Regions from separate parts of the Solibacillus kalamii genome, predicted to be linked through region 2. Evidence: a T-box and tRNA genes for the amino acid it is inferred to sense, from the RefSeq annotation. Region 2 holds a T-box; the other holds one or more tRNA genes.
The links. The T-box of region 2 lies ahead of tyrS (tyrosine--tRNA ligase). A T-box ahead of a tRNA ligase gene usually reads a tRNA of that ligase, here a tRNA-Tyr.
Positions count from the first base shown of each region.

Region 1: it has a tRNA-Tyr gene. The T-box ahead of tyrS (tyrosine--tRNA ligase) is inferred to sense a tRNA for this amino acid. The anticodon was not compared.

Region 1 is NZ_NHNT01000011.1:140,905-149,431, forward strand. It holds gene glmM (phosphoglucosamine mutase) at 1-1,083, opposite strand, end outside; gene CBM15_RS15125 (CdaR family protein) at 1,167-2,183, opposite strand; gene cdaA (diadenylate cyclase CdaA) at 2,176-3,012, opposite strand; gene CBM15_RS15135 (zf-HC2 domain-containing protein) at 3,222-3,836, opposite strand; gene sigW (RNA polymerase sigma factor SigW) at 3,850-4,413, opposite strand; gene rocF (arginase) at 4,564-5,466, opposite strand; tRNA gene CBM15_RS15150 (tRNA-Lys) at 5,654-5,726, opposite strand; tRNA gene CBM15_RS15155 (tRNA-Gln) at 5,744-5,818, opposite strand; tRNA gene CBM15_RS15160 (tRNA-Tyr) at 5,832-5,915, opposite strand; tRNA gene CBM15_RS15165 (tRNA-Val) at 5,946-6,021, opposite strand; tRNA gene CBM15_RS15170 (tRNA-Glu) at 6,067-6,141, opposite strand; tRNA gene CBM15_RS15175 (tRNA-Asn) at 6,270-6,345, opposite strand; gene CBM15_RS15180 (alpha/beta hydrolase) at 6,506-7,798, opposite strand; gene CBM15_RS15185 (FusB/FusC family EF-G-binding protein) at 7,895-8,527, opposite strand.
Region 2 is NZ_NHNT01000015.1:27,652-36,178, reverse strand. It holds gene argC (N-acetyl-gamma-glutamyl-phosphate reductase) at 1-540, shown strand, start outside; gene argJ (bifunctional ornithine acetyltransferase/N-acetylglutamate synthase) at 615-1,838, shown strand; gene argB (acetylglutamate kinase) at 1,801-2,577, shown strand; gene CBM15_RS17245 (acetylornithine transaminase) at 2,574-3,725, shown strand; gene CBM15_RS17240 (transglycosylase domain-containing protein) at 3,778-6,651, opposite strand; T-box leader at 6,754-6,961, shown strand; gene tyrS (tyrosine--tRNA ligase) at 7,034-8,305, shown strand; gene CBM15_RS17230 (substrate-binding domain-containing protein) at 8,401-8,527, shown strand, end outside.

The sequences.
Region 1 (8,527 bases), on a different contig from region 2:
AGAAAGCTTTTTGCCTGTTGCTTTCATAATATTCACTAACTGAATACCTGTAAGCAGACCGTCGCCTGTTGTATTGTAATCTAAAAACACGATGTGACCTGATTGCTCGCCACCTAAGTTATAATCATTTGCACGCATTTCTTCCACAACATAGCGGTCACCAACCGCTGTCTTTACACTTGTCATTTCGTTTTCTTCAAGCGCTTTGTAGAAGCCCATATTACTCATAACCGTCGAAACTATCGTGCCTTTGTTTAAACGACCTTTCGCTTGTAAATATTTCCCGATGATGAACATAATTTGGTCGCCGTCAACAATCGTACCGTTTTCATCTACAGCGATTAAACGGTCTCCATCTCCATCAAATGCTAAACCAACATCCGCCCCGCGCTCCGTGACAAATGCCGCTAACTTTTCAGGATGTGTTGAACCGACACCTTCATTGATGTTCAGTCCATCCGGTGAAGCACCCATCGTTGAAATATCTGCCTCTAAATCTGCGAATAAATGTGTTGCTAGAGAAGAAGTCGCACCATGCGCACAGTCTAACGCCACATGTAACCCTTCAAAATCTTCTTCTACTGTTTGTTTTAAGTATGAAATATATTTTTGTCCACCTTCAAAGTAGTCTGTTACTGAACCAACAGCAGCACCTACTGGACGTGGTAATGTATCTTCTTCTGCATCAAGAATACGTTCAATCTCTTCTTCTTGTGCATCTGTTAATTTAAAGCCGTCTGGACCGAAAAATTTAATGCCGTTATCTGCAACAGGATTGTGAGATGCCGAGATCATAACACCCGCTTCAGCATTCATGACACGTGTAAGATACGCAACACCCGGTGTACTAATTACACCTAAACGCATAACTTCTGCTCCAATTGAAAGAAGACCCGCAACAAGTGCACCTTCCAACATTTCCCCAGATATACGTGTATCGCGTCCAATTAACACTTTCGGGCGATCTTTAGCATCCTTCGTCAGCACATAGCCGCCAATACGGCCTAGTTTAAATGCCAACTCTGGTGTTAGTTCACTATTTGCGACACCGCGAACGCCATCTGTTCCGAAATATTTACCCATTTACTTTTTCTCTCCTTCAACGCTTGAAATACCATACGTTTTTAAATTTACCACATAAAGTGGATTGCTTGTTTTATTGATAGCTAGTTTCCATCTGTATCTTCAACATTTGTATCTGCATCTTTATCTGCTTCACTTTTATTATCCTGTTCACGAACTGGCTCTCCACTCACACTAGCACGTACCGTTAGTTTATCTTGAGATAACTTGGTAGCACCTGTTGGAAGCTCAATCTTTAAATCGTACGGACCGGATTTTTTTATTTTTGAAAGATCGACATCGACGACCACTTCTTTTAATGTATCCACTACAGATTTAGAACCATATACCGTTATGTTAGATTTTTCTGGGGATAAACTGTCAATTTTAAGCCCCTCTACTGGTTCCCCAATTTCGTTGATCTTAATCGGGACTTCTCTACTATATTCATTAATTTCTACTTTTACATTGACCTTATCCGGATTAATGCTGACATCGAGCTTATTCAGATCACGGTCGAGTACCTTTACAGCCGCTTCCTGCTCAAATGACTTATTCACATCTTTCTCGCCTGAAACCGTCGCCTTTACATAACTTATGTTATCAATGACACTCTTAGCTCCTGTTACCGCTACTTTTGACGGTTCTGCCGTCATCTCGTTCAGTACAAAGTTCTCTGCTAAAAGGCGGTTATTCATTTCCGGCTCTACACGAAACTGTTCAGTAACCTTTTCCTCTATTGTTACATTAATTATTCTTGGCTCAATTGATACATCCAGTTTTTCGGAAAAGTTTTCTTGATGTATTGTAACGCTATGCTCACCAATTAACAATGAGTTTAAATCGACAAAGAGTTTGAAATCCTTTTCCAGCTTTGTTTTCATTACAATTTGTTTCGGCCCTGAAATTTTCACATCGACCGTTTCAGGGAGCCCTGTCACAAATAAATTATCAGAATCATAGTAAACTTCCAATGGCACATTTGTAATGACATCTGTTTCATTGGATGAGCTCGATTCCGTTTCACGTTTTTCTTCTGTTTGAATATACAGGAAAAGTGCAACCGCTAAAAACAAAGCGGTTAAACGGAGCATCCATGAGCTATCAAATACCTTATCCATTCTTTTTCCCTCCCCAAGTCCACTTAGATGCTAAGTTAGAATCTTGCTCAGGACCAAACCACAGTTTACGCAGTAATTCTTCAAATTCTTTAATAGTGAGATTACGGTGTAAATTACCGTTAGCTGTTATACTAATCGCACCTGTTTCTTCGGATACAACAATTGTAATTGCATCTGTTACTTCACTTAACCCAAGTGCAGCTCGGTGACGTGTACCTAATTCTTTAGAAATAAATGCGCTTTCCGACAATGGTAAATAACACGCTGAAGCGGCAATTTGGTTTTTCTGTATAATTACGGCCCCGTCATGAAGCGGTGTATTTGGGATGAAAATATTAATCATTAATTCAGAAGAAATTGCAGCATCCATCTTAATGCCTGTTTCTACATATTCATTTAAGCCTGTATCTTTTTCGATTGAAATAAGTGCTCCAATTCGGCGCTTTGCCATATAACTTACGGATTTTTTCATCGCTTCGACTAAGCGTGTCTGTTCATCTTCTTGCTGGTTATTAGTGCGTTGGAAAATCTTCCCTCGCCCGATCTGCTCAAGGGCCCGGCGAATTTCCGGCTGGAATATTATAATAATGGCTAAGAAACCCCAATCAATTACTTCTTGCAGTAACCAATCAAGGGTGTCTAAACCGAAAACGTAGGTAGCAAATTTCGCTAACACAACAATTAATAACCCTTTTAATAATTGAACGGCTTTCGTTCCTTTAATGAGGGTCAATGCTTTATAAACTACGTACCATACGAGCAGTACGTCCAGTACTTTAAAAATCATATCTACAGCAGCAATGTCTGTAAATTGTTCAATTATTTGCATGTGGCATCCCCCACCTTTACTTGCTAATCCATATTGTTTTTAGTATAGCACAATTCTGTCAGGGATTAACTTTCCTAACAGAAAAAAGTCTACCCGAGCGAGTAGACTTTTCTTTCTATACTAGAACGGCTTTTTTTTGAGAAAAGTTCCGATTTATTAAGAAAAATATTATTTCTTATTGTAATTGTCTTAGTGACAATTGTCCGATGTTACTCATCAAAGACAGTGATTGCTTTATTGAAGCCGTCTTTAATTTTGTACCAAAGCCATTCGAACATTTCATCGATTTCCTCTACTTGCCCTGTAACGACTGCCGTAGATGCCATATAGTTGCCATTGATAACTGTAATATTGCCGTCCACTTCCCCTTCGACAATAATATCGCCATTTTTCACAACGATGTCACCTTTTACAACTTGACCGTCAGGCACTGTTACCGTTTGCCCCTCAACAACTAAATTAGGCTGTTTTGTCACAGAGAATTGATCATCATTCGGGAAGCTGCCTAACAATGTGGCACTCATACATAAAAAGAATACTGCTGCAGCTACAAGTACAGGATGCTGACGGAACCAACGTTTGATGCCGGCAGAACTTTTGCGTTTCGGTAAACGACTTATCACTTGATCCTCAAAGCGCGGAGGGGCAGTAATATGTGCTGCACTCTTGATAAACGCAACCGTGTCACTTAATTCATGCATATGTTGTTGGCAATCAGGGCATGTTTGTAAATGCTGCTTCAATAATTGTTCATGCTCACGACTAATATCACCATCTAAATATTCGTGCATATAATCCACGAATTCTGATGCACACGTTTTCATGCGTATCTTCCTCCTACAAATTGTTTAACTGCTTTCTTAACGCTTCACGGCCACGGTGAATCCGCGTTTTAACTGTTCCTAAAGGCATATCCAAAATTTCGCTAATTTCCTGAAGGGACAGTTCTTCTATATATTTTAAAACAATGACCGATCGATACTTGTCTGGAAGGCGGCTAATTTCATATTGTATACGGTCCTGAAGCTCCATCTGCTCAACGGCCTCTTCCGGCAACTGCTCATCTGCGGCAATTTGAGAATACATATCCAGCCCTTCTGTCCCGGCTACCTCCGCATCTAAATAATAATCGGGCTTCTTTTTACGAATTCGGTCAATGCAAAGATTTGTTCCGATCCGGTAAAGCCATGTTGAAAATTTTCGATTTTGATCATACGAATGTAAATTAATATAGGCACGTATGAATGCCTCCTGTGCGATATCTTCTGCTTCCTGTTTATTGCCAAGCATTCGATAGCACACTTGATACAGCTTGTGCTGGTAGAGGTTAACGATGTCGGCATATGCGTTTTGGTCACCTTTAAGCACTTGCTTTATTCTTTTATTAACTAACGCATCCATTTGTCTTTCCTCTCCACCTTTTCAGCTGTTCTATATATACGGATTGCTTATTAAATGGTTTCACTTTCTATAAAAATATTTTCCCACTCATAAATATGTGCCCTTATTATAACAAACTTCATAACGACCAATCGAATTTTTTCGTAATTATCATACTAAAGTTTCGCCAAATAAAGAGCCAATTAATGCAACCGCTACATCTGCTGTTTTATTTCTCTCATCTAATATAGGATTCACTTCTACAAACTCTGCTGATGTCATTAATCCGGATTCCTGTATCATTTCCATCGCTAAATGACTTTCTCTGTAAGTGATCCCACCTGCTACCGGTGTCCCCACTCCAGGAGTATATAAAGGATCTAATGCATCTAAATCAAGTGATAAATGAAGGCCGTCTATTTGCAATTGCTTAAAGTATTTTAGCGTTTCTTCCATTACATACGTCATTCCAAGCCGATCAATTTCGTGCATTGTGTATATTTTAATGCCTCGTGTCTTAATAAGTTCCCGTTCACCTTCATCGATAGAACGTCCCCCAATTATAACAATGTTTTCGGCTTTAATTTTAGGTTCTGCATGTAAAATTGACGTTAGCCTTTGATGACCTAGTCCAATACTTGTTGCTAGCGGCATTCCATGAATATTTCCCGATGGTGTCGTTTCCGGTGTATTTAAATCTGCATGAGCATCAAACCAGATCACGCCCTGATTCTTATATTTCATCGATAGGCCAGCCAATGTACCAATTGCAATACTATGGTCGCCTCCTAAAACAAGCGGTATGTAATCCTTTTTTACGACGTTAAATACTTTTTCGGCAAGCGCTGTATTGACCTTAATTACTTCTTCCAGATTAAGCAGCTTTTCATCTTTCTGTGCAGCTGCATCCCCTTCAATTACTTGAATATTCCCTTCATCCTCAACTTCATATCCAAGATTAGTCAAACGTTGCTGCAACCCCGCATACCGAATTGCACTCGGTCCCATATCCACCCCACGGCGCTGTTGCCCATAATCACAAGGTACCCCTACGATTGAAATTTTCTTATTCATCATTTCTGCATCCCCTAACATGTCATGTAGTTTTTCTATTCTATTCTATTCTCCGCTCATCCTCCTATAGAAATTTCGAGCAACTAAACGATTTTCCCTTTTTATACGCAAAAAATCCTTTACTTATAAATAAGTAAAGGATTGTTATTTGATATTTAAGTACACTTCTAAGTTTATAAAATAAAAGTGAGCCATGAAGGACTCGAACCTTCGACCCTCTGATTAAAAGTCAGATGCTCTACCAACTGAGCTAATGGCTCATAAAAAATAAAAAAAATGGCTGGGGTACCTGGATTCGAACCAGGGCATGACGGAATCAAAATCCGTTGCCTTACCGCTTGGCTATACCCCAAACATTTTATAGATGGTGGAGGGGGACGGATTCGAACCGCCGAACCCTAAGGAGCGGATTTACAGTCCGCCGCGTTTAGCCACTTCGCTACCCCTCCGACAAATGATGCAACACTGTTAAAGTTGAATGGTGGAGGATGACGGGCTCGAACCGCCGACCCCCTGCTTGTAAGGCAGGTGCTCTCCCAGCTGAGCTAATCCTCCATACATAACAAGTGTTACTGCTTTATTTTTTTATGAAGCCTTAAATGGTGACCCGTACGGGATTCGAACCCGTGTTACCGCCGTGAAAGGGCGGTGTCTTAACCACTTGACCAACGGGCCGTTATAAGTTGTTCTCTTGAAGACAAGATTTATAATATCATCATTTTCTATATAGTGCAAGCCTTTTTTTAAAACTTTTCCGAAAAAGTTTTATTGCTTATTTTGTAATAGTAAAAAGGCAAAAAAAATGGCTCCGAAGGCAGGACTCGAACCTGCGACCTGCCGGTTAACAGCCGGATGCTCTACCAACTGAGCTACTTCGGAACGCTACTATTATACAGTGATGTACAAGCCATCTTTCTTACATTTATTATTATAGCAACGTTTAAAATTTATACAAGTAGTTTTTTGAAATAATTTGAACATTTTATTTTTTAGGCTTTTCTTCCATTAGAAATGCCTCATTATAATGAATTATTGTTTTCTAATACCGCTTTATAAACTCGACAATTTCATCGATTAAGCCATTTGCGAGTGGTAAATCGGGATTGGAATAGCTCGCAATATTTTGTTCTCGGTCGCCTTCTATTTCTTTTAACACATGATTCATCTTACTGAAATAATGTATTATCGCCTGATCATTTGCTGCATATAAGTTTTCTGCATCTGTTTCGGTTACTTGAATATCTTTTCTCCCTTGAAGAATGATAACCGGAACATTAACATTGCTAATTTCTTGTTGTGGATCGTATTTAAGCCATGAAATCATATATGGTTGAACAGATAGCCTAAATAGTGATTGGAGCTGTTCAGATACTGTCTCTACCTTTTTACCAGCTTTTAATTGCTGCAATGCTTTTTCGGATTCCACTAATAAATTCGGAGGTAAGCTTCCTGACAATTGTTCCATTAAAACTTCATCAGCCGGTCTGCCAATCCCTGCAATCGAAATAAGTGATGCTATATCATTTTGTTGAGCGGCAACCGTCATTATTAAAGCACCTTCACTGTGACCTAGTAAATGAATTTCATTAAAGCGGTCATCGTTTTTAGCATAGTCTACAATTGCCTGAACATCCTCAACATACAGATCAAATGTTAAATCATCTTCCTTTTTAATAAGTGCCGTATTATCACCAATTCCACGCTTATCGAAACGAATAGAAGCAATCCCTTTCTCCGCTAAGCTCTCTGCAATCATTTTTAAGCTATTATTCGCACCAGCCCCTATTGTGTTACCGTCTTTATTTGTAGGACCTGACCCTGCATGTATTATGACTAGCTCTCCCGTAGGTTTATCAGGCATCTGTAACGCTGCTTTAAGCTCTCCGCCGGCAACAGGAATCAATAGCTCTTTATACGTAACAGGCGTTTCTGTATATGGCTTTAACGTAATAGGATAGGAATGTCCGTTTTGCGTAAACGTTCCTTCTATAGTTTCGTTTTTCAGAGTTCCTGCAATCTTTATTAAAGATTCGGCTATGTTAATAGTAATGACCGCATCCGAGCCATTATATTCAATTGATTCAAATGCGAATTCAGTGATTCCTTGGACTGGTACAGAAATATTTCCACTTGCCTCCTCCAAATTTAAAATAATTTCAAGAGGTGACTGAGGAATTTCAATCATCCCCTGCCATTTTCCTATTAATGCTTCATCCACCTGCACAACCTCCTGCTTCGTCTGTTCTTCCACTGTTGAGTTATCACCCGTACTTTCACTATTACAAGCTGACAACAGTAATACAATAGCTAAACTATAAGCAATGTTTCGCATGGCTTTCTCCTCCCCATTCTGTCTTAATTTCCTTTACGGTTAGAATAGGAAAAAGTTTCAAAAGAAAAAAGCCATCAATGAAGATGACTTTTATTTTCATATTAAATTACGGTCGACAAATTCCTGAAGTTTATCATAATCACTTACCCTTTGATTACATAGTTGTGAGTCGTTGCAAATGTAATTACTATAAGATGTATAATTGTCACCGTTCCCCTTTACCGTAGCTGTAAACAGATGAACTACACTATGCTGGTTACAAATCGAACAGACACCTTTAATTGGGTTATGAGCATCTACAACTCCACGCAATGCCGTATATTGGCCTTCCTTTTCCAGTACAATGTATTGGCGGTTTGTTCCTTTATCCATCCATGATAGATAACTGATCGCTTGCCAATCAATTGTCTCAAGTTTAGGTAGCTTCAGCTTTTTATCTTTTTTAAACAATTTTTGTAGACCTTGCTCTGAAATTGATTTAAATGGAATGGTATATGATTTTAAGCTTTGAAAAAACAGCTCTGCCCCTATAGTATCTTCAATCGTTTCCACTTCTTTAATAATGTCTTCATCTACATGTGTCAATCTTTCTCTTAGCTCTGTAATTGCTAGTTCACGTACAGCCGCAACAATTTTCTGATCATTCGACGTTAGCTTTGCCTTCAATATTTTATTTACTTGTTGCTCGATTAAGCGTAGGTCTACTACTGTTAAAAATGGTGCTGTCAT
Region 2 (8,527 bases):
ATTGATCCGAGCTTTTTGGTCATCGATGCTAAGAGCGGTATTTCGGGAGCAGGTAATAAACCTTCACAAGCAACACATTTCAGTGAAGCAAATGAAAGCTTCTCCATATATAAAATTAATGAACACCAGCATATTCCCGAAATCGAACAAGCAATTTCAATGTTTACCGATATTGAAACAACAATAACGTTTAATACTCATCTTGTACCGATGACACGTGGGATTTTAGCAACTTCCTATGCACAAGTGACGGACGGTGTAACACAAAAGCAGTTAGTGGACTGTTTGTCAGAAACGTATAAAAATCACCCATTTGTCCGGGTAATTCAAGAGGCATCCGCTGTAGGAACAAACCGAGTAAAAGGTTCTAACTACTGTGACATATACGTGAAGCTTGATGAAAGAACAAACCGGGCAACGATTATCGGAGTCATCGATAATTTAGTTAAAGGAGCGGCTGGTCAGGCAATTCAGAACATGAACGTCCAATTCGGGCTCCCGCAGCAAACAGGCTTACAACTCGTTCCGTATTTTATTTAACTGATAAAGAAGAGAAAGATGGAAATCAACCCCCATATTATGACGAGGACTTTAAATTAAGGGAGGGTCACTAGATGACTTCAACAATAGAGATGAAAAAACTATCAAGTAAAAATATCGTGTCACCAAAAGGGTTTACTGCAGCAGGTGTTCATTGTGGGCTTAAACATAAGAAAAAAGATTTAGCAATTTTGGTAAGTGAAGTACCAGCAAGTGTTGCGGGCGTATTTACGACAAATGCAGTCCAGGCAGCACCGTTGAAAGTGACAAAAGAAGTTGTATATGAAACGAAAAAAATGCAGGCGGTAATCGTAAATTCAGGAAATGCCAATGCATGCACAGGCAAACAAGGATTATTGGACGCATATGAAATGCAACTGCTTGCAGCACAAAAGCTTGGCATCGAATCTAGTTTGGTAGGGGTAGCCTCTACAGGTGTCATCGGGGAAATTATGAAGATGGAACCAGTAAAAAAAGGTGTAGAGCTATTAAATCCGGATTCTAAGCTAGAAAGCGGTATTGATTTTTCTCAAGCAATATTAACGACCGATACAGTAATGAAAAACACAACTTATGCAACGATCATTGATGGCAAGGAAGTAATTGTTTCAGGAACAGCAAAGGGCTCTGGCATGATTGAACCGAATATGGCGACAATGCTTGGATTTATTACGACAGATGCCAATATAGAATCAGAAGAACTGCAAAAAGCGTTATCGAGTGTAACGGATTGCACGTTCAACTCGATTACAGTTGACGGTGATACGTCAACGAACGATACGGTTATTGTAATGGCAAACGGCTTAGCAGGAAATGACCCATTATCACCTGCTCACCCGGACTGGGAAAACTTTTACACAGCACTACGTCTCGTATCAGAAGACTTGGCAAAGTCAATTGCACGTGATGGGGAAGGTGCGACTAAGCTAATCGAAGTAGAAGTGGATGGAGCGGTTTCAGATGAAGAAGCGCGTAAAATCGCAAAAACAGTTGTAGGTTCACCACTTGTGAAAACAGCGGTGTTTGGCTGTGACGCAAACTGGGGGCGTATTATTGCAGCAGTTGGCTATTCTGGAGCTGTAATCGATCCTGATAAAATTACAATTAAAATCGGTGGAGCTACAATGGTGGAAAACGGCGAACCAATTCAGTTTTCCGAAGAAGCACTCATCGAAATATTAAAACAGCATGAAGTGAAAATATTTGTGTCACTGGAAGTTGGAAAAGGACACGGATTTGCATGGGGGTGTGACCTGACTTATGACTACGTTCAAATCAACGCATCATACCGCTCGTAAAATGGTCATCAAGCTTGGTGGCAGTACATTAGAAGGTCTTAACGAGGCCTTCTTTCGCAATTTTAAAGCATTGCAGGAACAAGGAATTCAACTCATTATTACACATGGCGGAGGGCCTGCGATTAATCGCGAATTAGCCGCTGCAGGAATTGAGTCCCATACAGTAAACGGACTGCGTGTAACGAGTAAAGAAATGATCGGCATTGTGCAGTCAACATTAATCGGAAAAGTAAATCCTTCACTCGTCCATGAACTTCATTCAGCAAATATTTCTGCCATTGGACTAAATGGTTTTGATGACGGGCTGCTCGAAAGTGAATTTTTAAATTACGAAACTTACGCATATGTAGGAGAAGTGAAGCATGTTAATATAAATATGTTAAATACTTTGACAGAAGCTGGTATTGTACCTGTCGTTGCCTGTATCGGTGCAACGAAGGACGGGCAGGCGCTGAACATTAATGGCGATACAGTTGCGAGTGAAATTGCATTGGCATTCGGCGCGGATTGTCTCCTGCTTGTGACAGATGTTGCCGGTATTCGCATAAAGGATGAATATCAGACGGAAGTGACACCAAGATTAATCGAACAATGGATTAACGACGGGCATATTTACGGCGGTATGATTCCGAAAGTACAGGGCGCTCTTAACTGTTTGAAGGCAGGCATTCCTTCTGTACAAATTGTAAATGAAACTTTAACCGGGACGACTATTTTAAGTGAGGAGCTAGTGAAATGAGTGCATTATTCCAAAATTACGCAAGAAGACCTTTCGCTATTGTCGAAGGAAAAGGAACAGAAGTATTTGATACGACAGGGAAACGATATTTAGATTTTACGAGCGGTATTGCCGTATGTAGTTTAGGGCATGCACATCCGTCGATTGTCGAAACCATTCAAAAACAAAGTCAAAAGTTATGGCATATTAGTAACTTATTTGAAAGTCCAGGACAGGAAAAGCTTGCTGCATCATTAGTGGAAGATTTGCATTTATCGTATGCATTTTTCTGTAATAGCGGTGCAGAGGCGAACGAAGCGGCTATTAAACTAGTACGTAAGCATACAGGAAAACATAAAATCATTGTTTTTGAACAGAGCTTTCATGGACGTACATTTGGAGCGATGAGTGCAACAGGGCAAGATAAAGTACGTAACGGCTTCGGTCCTTTAGTAAGCGAGTTTGTAACATTGCCGTTTAATGATGTTACAGCATTAAAAGCAGCAGCTGATGCTGATACTGCTGCGATTATGCTGGAAATGATTCAAGGTGAAGGTGGCGTAAATCCCGTAACGGAGGAATTCGCGAAAGCCATTCATGAAATACAGCAATCGTCGGATATTTTAGTCATTGTTGATGAAGTACAAACGGGTATCGGACGTACAGGAACTCGTTTTGCATTTGAACAGACAGTTATCAAACCCGATATTGTTTCAATGGCAAAAGGTCTAGGTGGCGGATTCCCGATTGGGGGGATACTTGGGACAGAAAAGCTCTTTAACACGTTTAGTGCAGGGACACACGGTACGACGTTCGGCGGAAATCCATTGGGCGTTGCCGTTGCGCAAACAGTTATCGATCAAATATTCAATGATGCCTTTTTGGATAATGTGAAACAAAAATCAGCGTACTTTGTAAATAAACTGGAAGAAGCATTTCCGGAAGAAAAATATTCGGTTCAAGGTAAAGGGTTAATGCTGGGGTTAAGTCTCGGTGGCGAAGATGTCGCACCTTATGTTGCCGCATTGGATGAAGCCGGTCTATTAACGGTTGCAGCCGGACCGAAAGTGATTCGTCTATTACCGCCTTTAACAGTTAGCGAACAAGAAATTGATGAAGCGGTCAATTTATTAAAAGGTGTATTAAAAGAGGAACAGGTATCAATTTAATTACATTAAAAAATCTCACCAACTATTTTTACTAGTTGGTGAGATTTTTTTGTTATTCTCCTGATGGTTCGACAGGATCAACGTCAACTTCAATTTCGTCAAGATCTTCGGGCTCTTCGGGTTCTTCAATTACCTCTCCAGGTACAACATTTTCCTCATCTTCCGTTTCCGGTGGAGCCGTTTCGACAACTTCTCCAACTTCGTTCGAATAGCCTGATTCCAATCCTGTAATATCAACTGCTACGACGATGTAGCGAACACCTGGTGAAACAGATACCCGGTACCCTTCATAAGATTTTAATGAGCGTACGAGCGATCTTCCTTGATCGGTAACACTATAAACACGATAGCCGACGACATCATTTGATGAAGAGGCTGTCCACGAAAGTGAACCGTTTGCCAATGTAGCATAAACAGGTTGCGGTGGTGCACTGTCTGCCGAGAATGGTGCACCGGTTACAACACCTTTACCTGATGTGAATGACAATAATTTCGATGCGTCACCACCCAGTCTGCCTAACATACGGTCAACAAATGCCTGATTTAATCCGAATCCGCTCATTTGGACAAATTCAGTAGGTGTATTCGGTAATGCGGCATATGTGTTGCCGTTGATAACAACCGATGTAGAAGATACAAAGCTGTCATCCGGCTGAGACGGTAAAAATACATTTTTATTAAATAAATCTGACGTAACTAAACCGGCATTGGCACATGAAGTAGAAGGTGCCAGACCTGAAATGCCGCAAAATGATCGTGTTACAACGCCTTCAGGTTTTTTGAAAGTTTCTTTCGTACCGACTAATTCCGGGTCAATGTCATAAAGCGTATTCAGGTAATTAGCCCATAACCGGTTTACACGCTGACTTGGATGCTGGTAACGGTTATTAAATGCATAAAGTGTGCGTGGCTGGTCATAACCTAACCAAACGCCAACAGAAATATTCGGATTGTATCCTACTAGCCAAACATCTTTATGGTCCTGTGTAGTCCCTGTCTTTGCGGCAAAGTCAGATGAGAATTTCAATTGGCTCTTCGCCAATGTTGCGGTACCACCTTGCTTCATAACACCTCGTAGCATATCAGTCATCATATAGGCAGTTTCCGGTGCAAATACATCAACTGGAGTAGCTTCATGTTCATAAATAATATTGCCATCCAGATCTTCAATGCGTTCAATCATGTAGGCATCGTTAAATTGTCCGTTATTTGCAAAGGTTGTATAGGCATTTGTATTTTCTTCGACAGTTGCCCCGTGAGTGATCCCGCCAATAGATGTAGAAAGATTGACATAATCTCCTTCAGTCAACTTTGAGAAGCCCATTTTTTCCAAATAGGTTGCTGGACGACGATCTAAAATTGAATCATACAAACGCAGTACTGCTAAGTTTTGTGATGATGCAACTGCTTGTCGTGCTGGAATAATTCCTAGTTCCTGTGTTGGAATATAGTTGACGGGTTCATAGTTGTCATAACTACGTTTGAATTTCACATCCACTACAGGGCTTCCTGCACCAATGACACCGTAATCAAGCGCTGGTGCATAGGCAAGTAACGGTTTCATCGTTGAACCGTTTGAACGGTAAGCTTGTGTCGCATGATTCAATTGTTCAATTTCATGGTCACGCCCGCCAACAAAACTTAAAATACGGCCCGTTTTGTTTTCGATTACCATACTTCCTGTTTGTACGGGAACATCCACTTCGATTTCTTCGCCTGTTTCAGGATCTTTTTCTTTTTTCTTGTATGTTTGTCCGTATAAAGTGAATTCTTCCGTCACTTTTTTCATGGCATCATACATGTCTTTATTAATCGTTGAGTAAATACGGTAACCGCCTGAACGTATTGTACGGTCTGCCAGTATTGTATATTTTTCATTTAAGTTCTCTTCTTCTTTTAAACGGTCCGGGTCAATGCCGTCTTTTTCGGCAAGTATTTTCGCGAAAATTTCTTTTGAACGCAGCTCAAGCTCTGCTGTTAACCAAGGATATTTTTCTTCCGGACGGATTTCATATCCTTTGAAGTCTTTCGAAATATCATAGGCAATTGCTTCGTCATATTCTTTCTTCGTAATATAGCCTGCTTCCTGCATACGATAAAGAACCGTTTTCATACGGTCAATACCTGGCTGCATCCCTTCCGCACTTTTTTGCTCACCTTTATTTGTGAAAGGCGTGTATGTGAAAGGTGCCTGAGGGATACCGGCAATATAAGCTGCCTGCGGTAAATTTAATTTAGATGCGGACACACTAAAAATCCCCTGTGCAGCCGTTTCGATACCGGCAATGTTACGACCTGAAGAATTTCGGCCATACGGGATGATATTTAAATAGGCTTCGAGTATTTCTTCTTTTGTCATAAAATGTTCCAAACGGTACGCAAGTAAAATTTCCTTCGCTTTACGTTCATAAGAAACTTCATTCGTTAATATTTGGTTTTTTATTAATTGCTGTGTTAGGGTAGAGCCACCTGTCTGTGTAGACGAGTTGGATACGTCTTGCAGTAATCCACGTAATACCGCTTTCGGCACAATGCCGGTGTGCTCACGGAAATATTCATCCTCTGTAGCAAGAACAGCATTAATTAAGGATGGGGATATATTAGCTAGCGATGTTTCACGTCGATCTAAATCAGTTCTGATCTTTCCTATGTAAATATCGTTCGCAAAATAAAGTTCACTTGTTTCTTCATAGCTGAAAATTTGTTCGCGCATCTCTTCTTTCGATCGCAAAGGTTCATCCTTTGTTAATGATGCGAAGTAACCTGCGCCTACACCTCCGACAAACAACAGTGTCGCAGCTATAAAAATAATAGCCAGTAAAGTTAAATTCCAGAATACACCGCCTCCAATTCTGACGAAGCGCATTCTTTCTGAAGAAGCAAGGATTTCGATTTTTTTATTTAATTTTTCAAGCCATTGTTTCACATCATCGACCTCCTAAAATCTTGTTTATTATAGCATATTTGATATATAAACGAATATAAATATTGACATCAACTATTTTCTAGGTAGAATAGAAAATATAAATTTCAGGCAACGAAGAGTTTGCAGTAATAAATGTGTTCCCTGCATAGAGAGCTAGCGGTTGGTGAAAGCTAGACATAGCGCATTTATGAATTACGTACTTGGAGCCTGAACGGATCGTCACGTTATAGACGCTTAAAGTGGAAGAAAGAGATTTAAATTTCTTCAAGCCGGGTGGTACCGCGTTAAATAAAAATTTGACGTCCCTGCATGCATTTGCGTGTAGGGACTTTTTTATTTCCTTACAAGTAAATGACGTATCATGTAAAAGGAGAGAAAATAAATGACAAACGAATTACTGCAAGACTTGGAATGGCGCGGATTGTTATACCAGCAAACAGACGCGGAAGGTATGGAAAAGTTATTAAACGAAGAGAAGGTTTCCCTGTATGTAGGTGTTGACCCGACAGCGGATTCGATGCATATCGGACATATCGTGCCATTGCTTACGTTACGCCGTTTCCAAAAAGCAGGTCATACACCGATTTTATTAGTTGGTGGAGCTACAGGTACAGTTGGGGATCCATCTGGCCGTTCAGAAGAGCGTCAATTACAGACGATGGACCAGATCGATAAAAATGTGCAGGGTCTTAAAAAGCAAATGGAGCGCTTATTCGACTTTTCATCGGATGCTGCAAATGGAGCTGTTCTTGTAAACAATAATGATTGGGTAGGTCCAATGACATTAATCGATTTCCTTCGTGATTATGGGAAACTGATCAATGTAAACTACATCTTAAATAAAGATACAGTTGCGTCACGCCTGGATTCAGGTATTTCATTTACTGAATTTGCTTACACATTAATCCAAGGTATTGACTTCAATCATTTATACGATCATCACAACGTTCGAATTCAAGTAGGTGGTTCGGATCAGTGGGGCAATATTACAACAGGATTGGAAATGATTCGTAAAACGCATGATGAAAATGCGAAAGCGTTCGGTATTACAATTCCTCTTGTAACAAAAGCGGATGGTACAAAATTCGGTAAAACAGCGGGCGGCGCTGTATGGCTCGATGCTGCGAAAACATCTCCATACGAGTTTTACCAGTTCTGGATCAATACTGCGGATGCAGATGTTGTGAAATACTTAAAAATCTTCACATTCCTGACACGTGAAGAAATTGAAGGCCTTGCAGTAAGTGTTGAAGAAGAGCCGCATTTACGTAAAGCGCAAAAAGCGTTGGCTGAAGAAATGACACGTCTGATCCACGGTGAGGAAGGTCTGGAAGCCGCAGAGCGTATTACAAAAGCATTATTCTCCGGTGACTTAAAAGCATTGTCAGTGGAGGAAATGAAAGTAGCCTTCTCTGGTGTACCTTCTGTAGAAGTGGCGAAAGAAGACAAAAATATCGTGGAGTTAATCGTAGAAGCAGGAATTTCTTCATCAAAGCGTCAGGCGCGTGAAGATGTTACGAACGGTGCAATTAGCGTGAACGGAGAAAAAATTACGGATCTGGAATATGTAATCGATGCGAAGGACCGTTTGGAAGACGCCTTTGCCATTATTCGTCGCGGTAAGAAAAAATACCATATGGTGAAATTTGCTTAATTAAATTAAACGTCTTGGGAAGTAGTTTTCCAGGACGTTTTTTTAAAAGGAATATTTCGTTTCATAAAGAACGTATAGGGGAGAGGGGTGGAAGTATGGAAAATAAATCTTATTTAGGGAAAATTGTCATTTCGATTTTTGTCTTACTGACGGTTTGCTTTTTCACTTTCATATTGTTATTTTTTGTAGCATTTAGCGGCAAGATTCATTATATACCGTTAG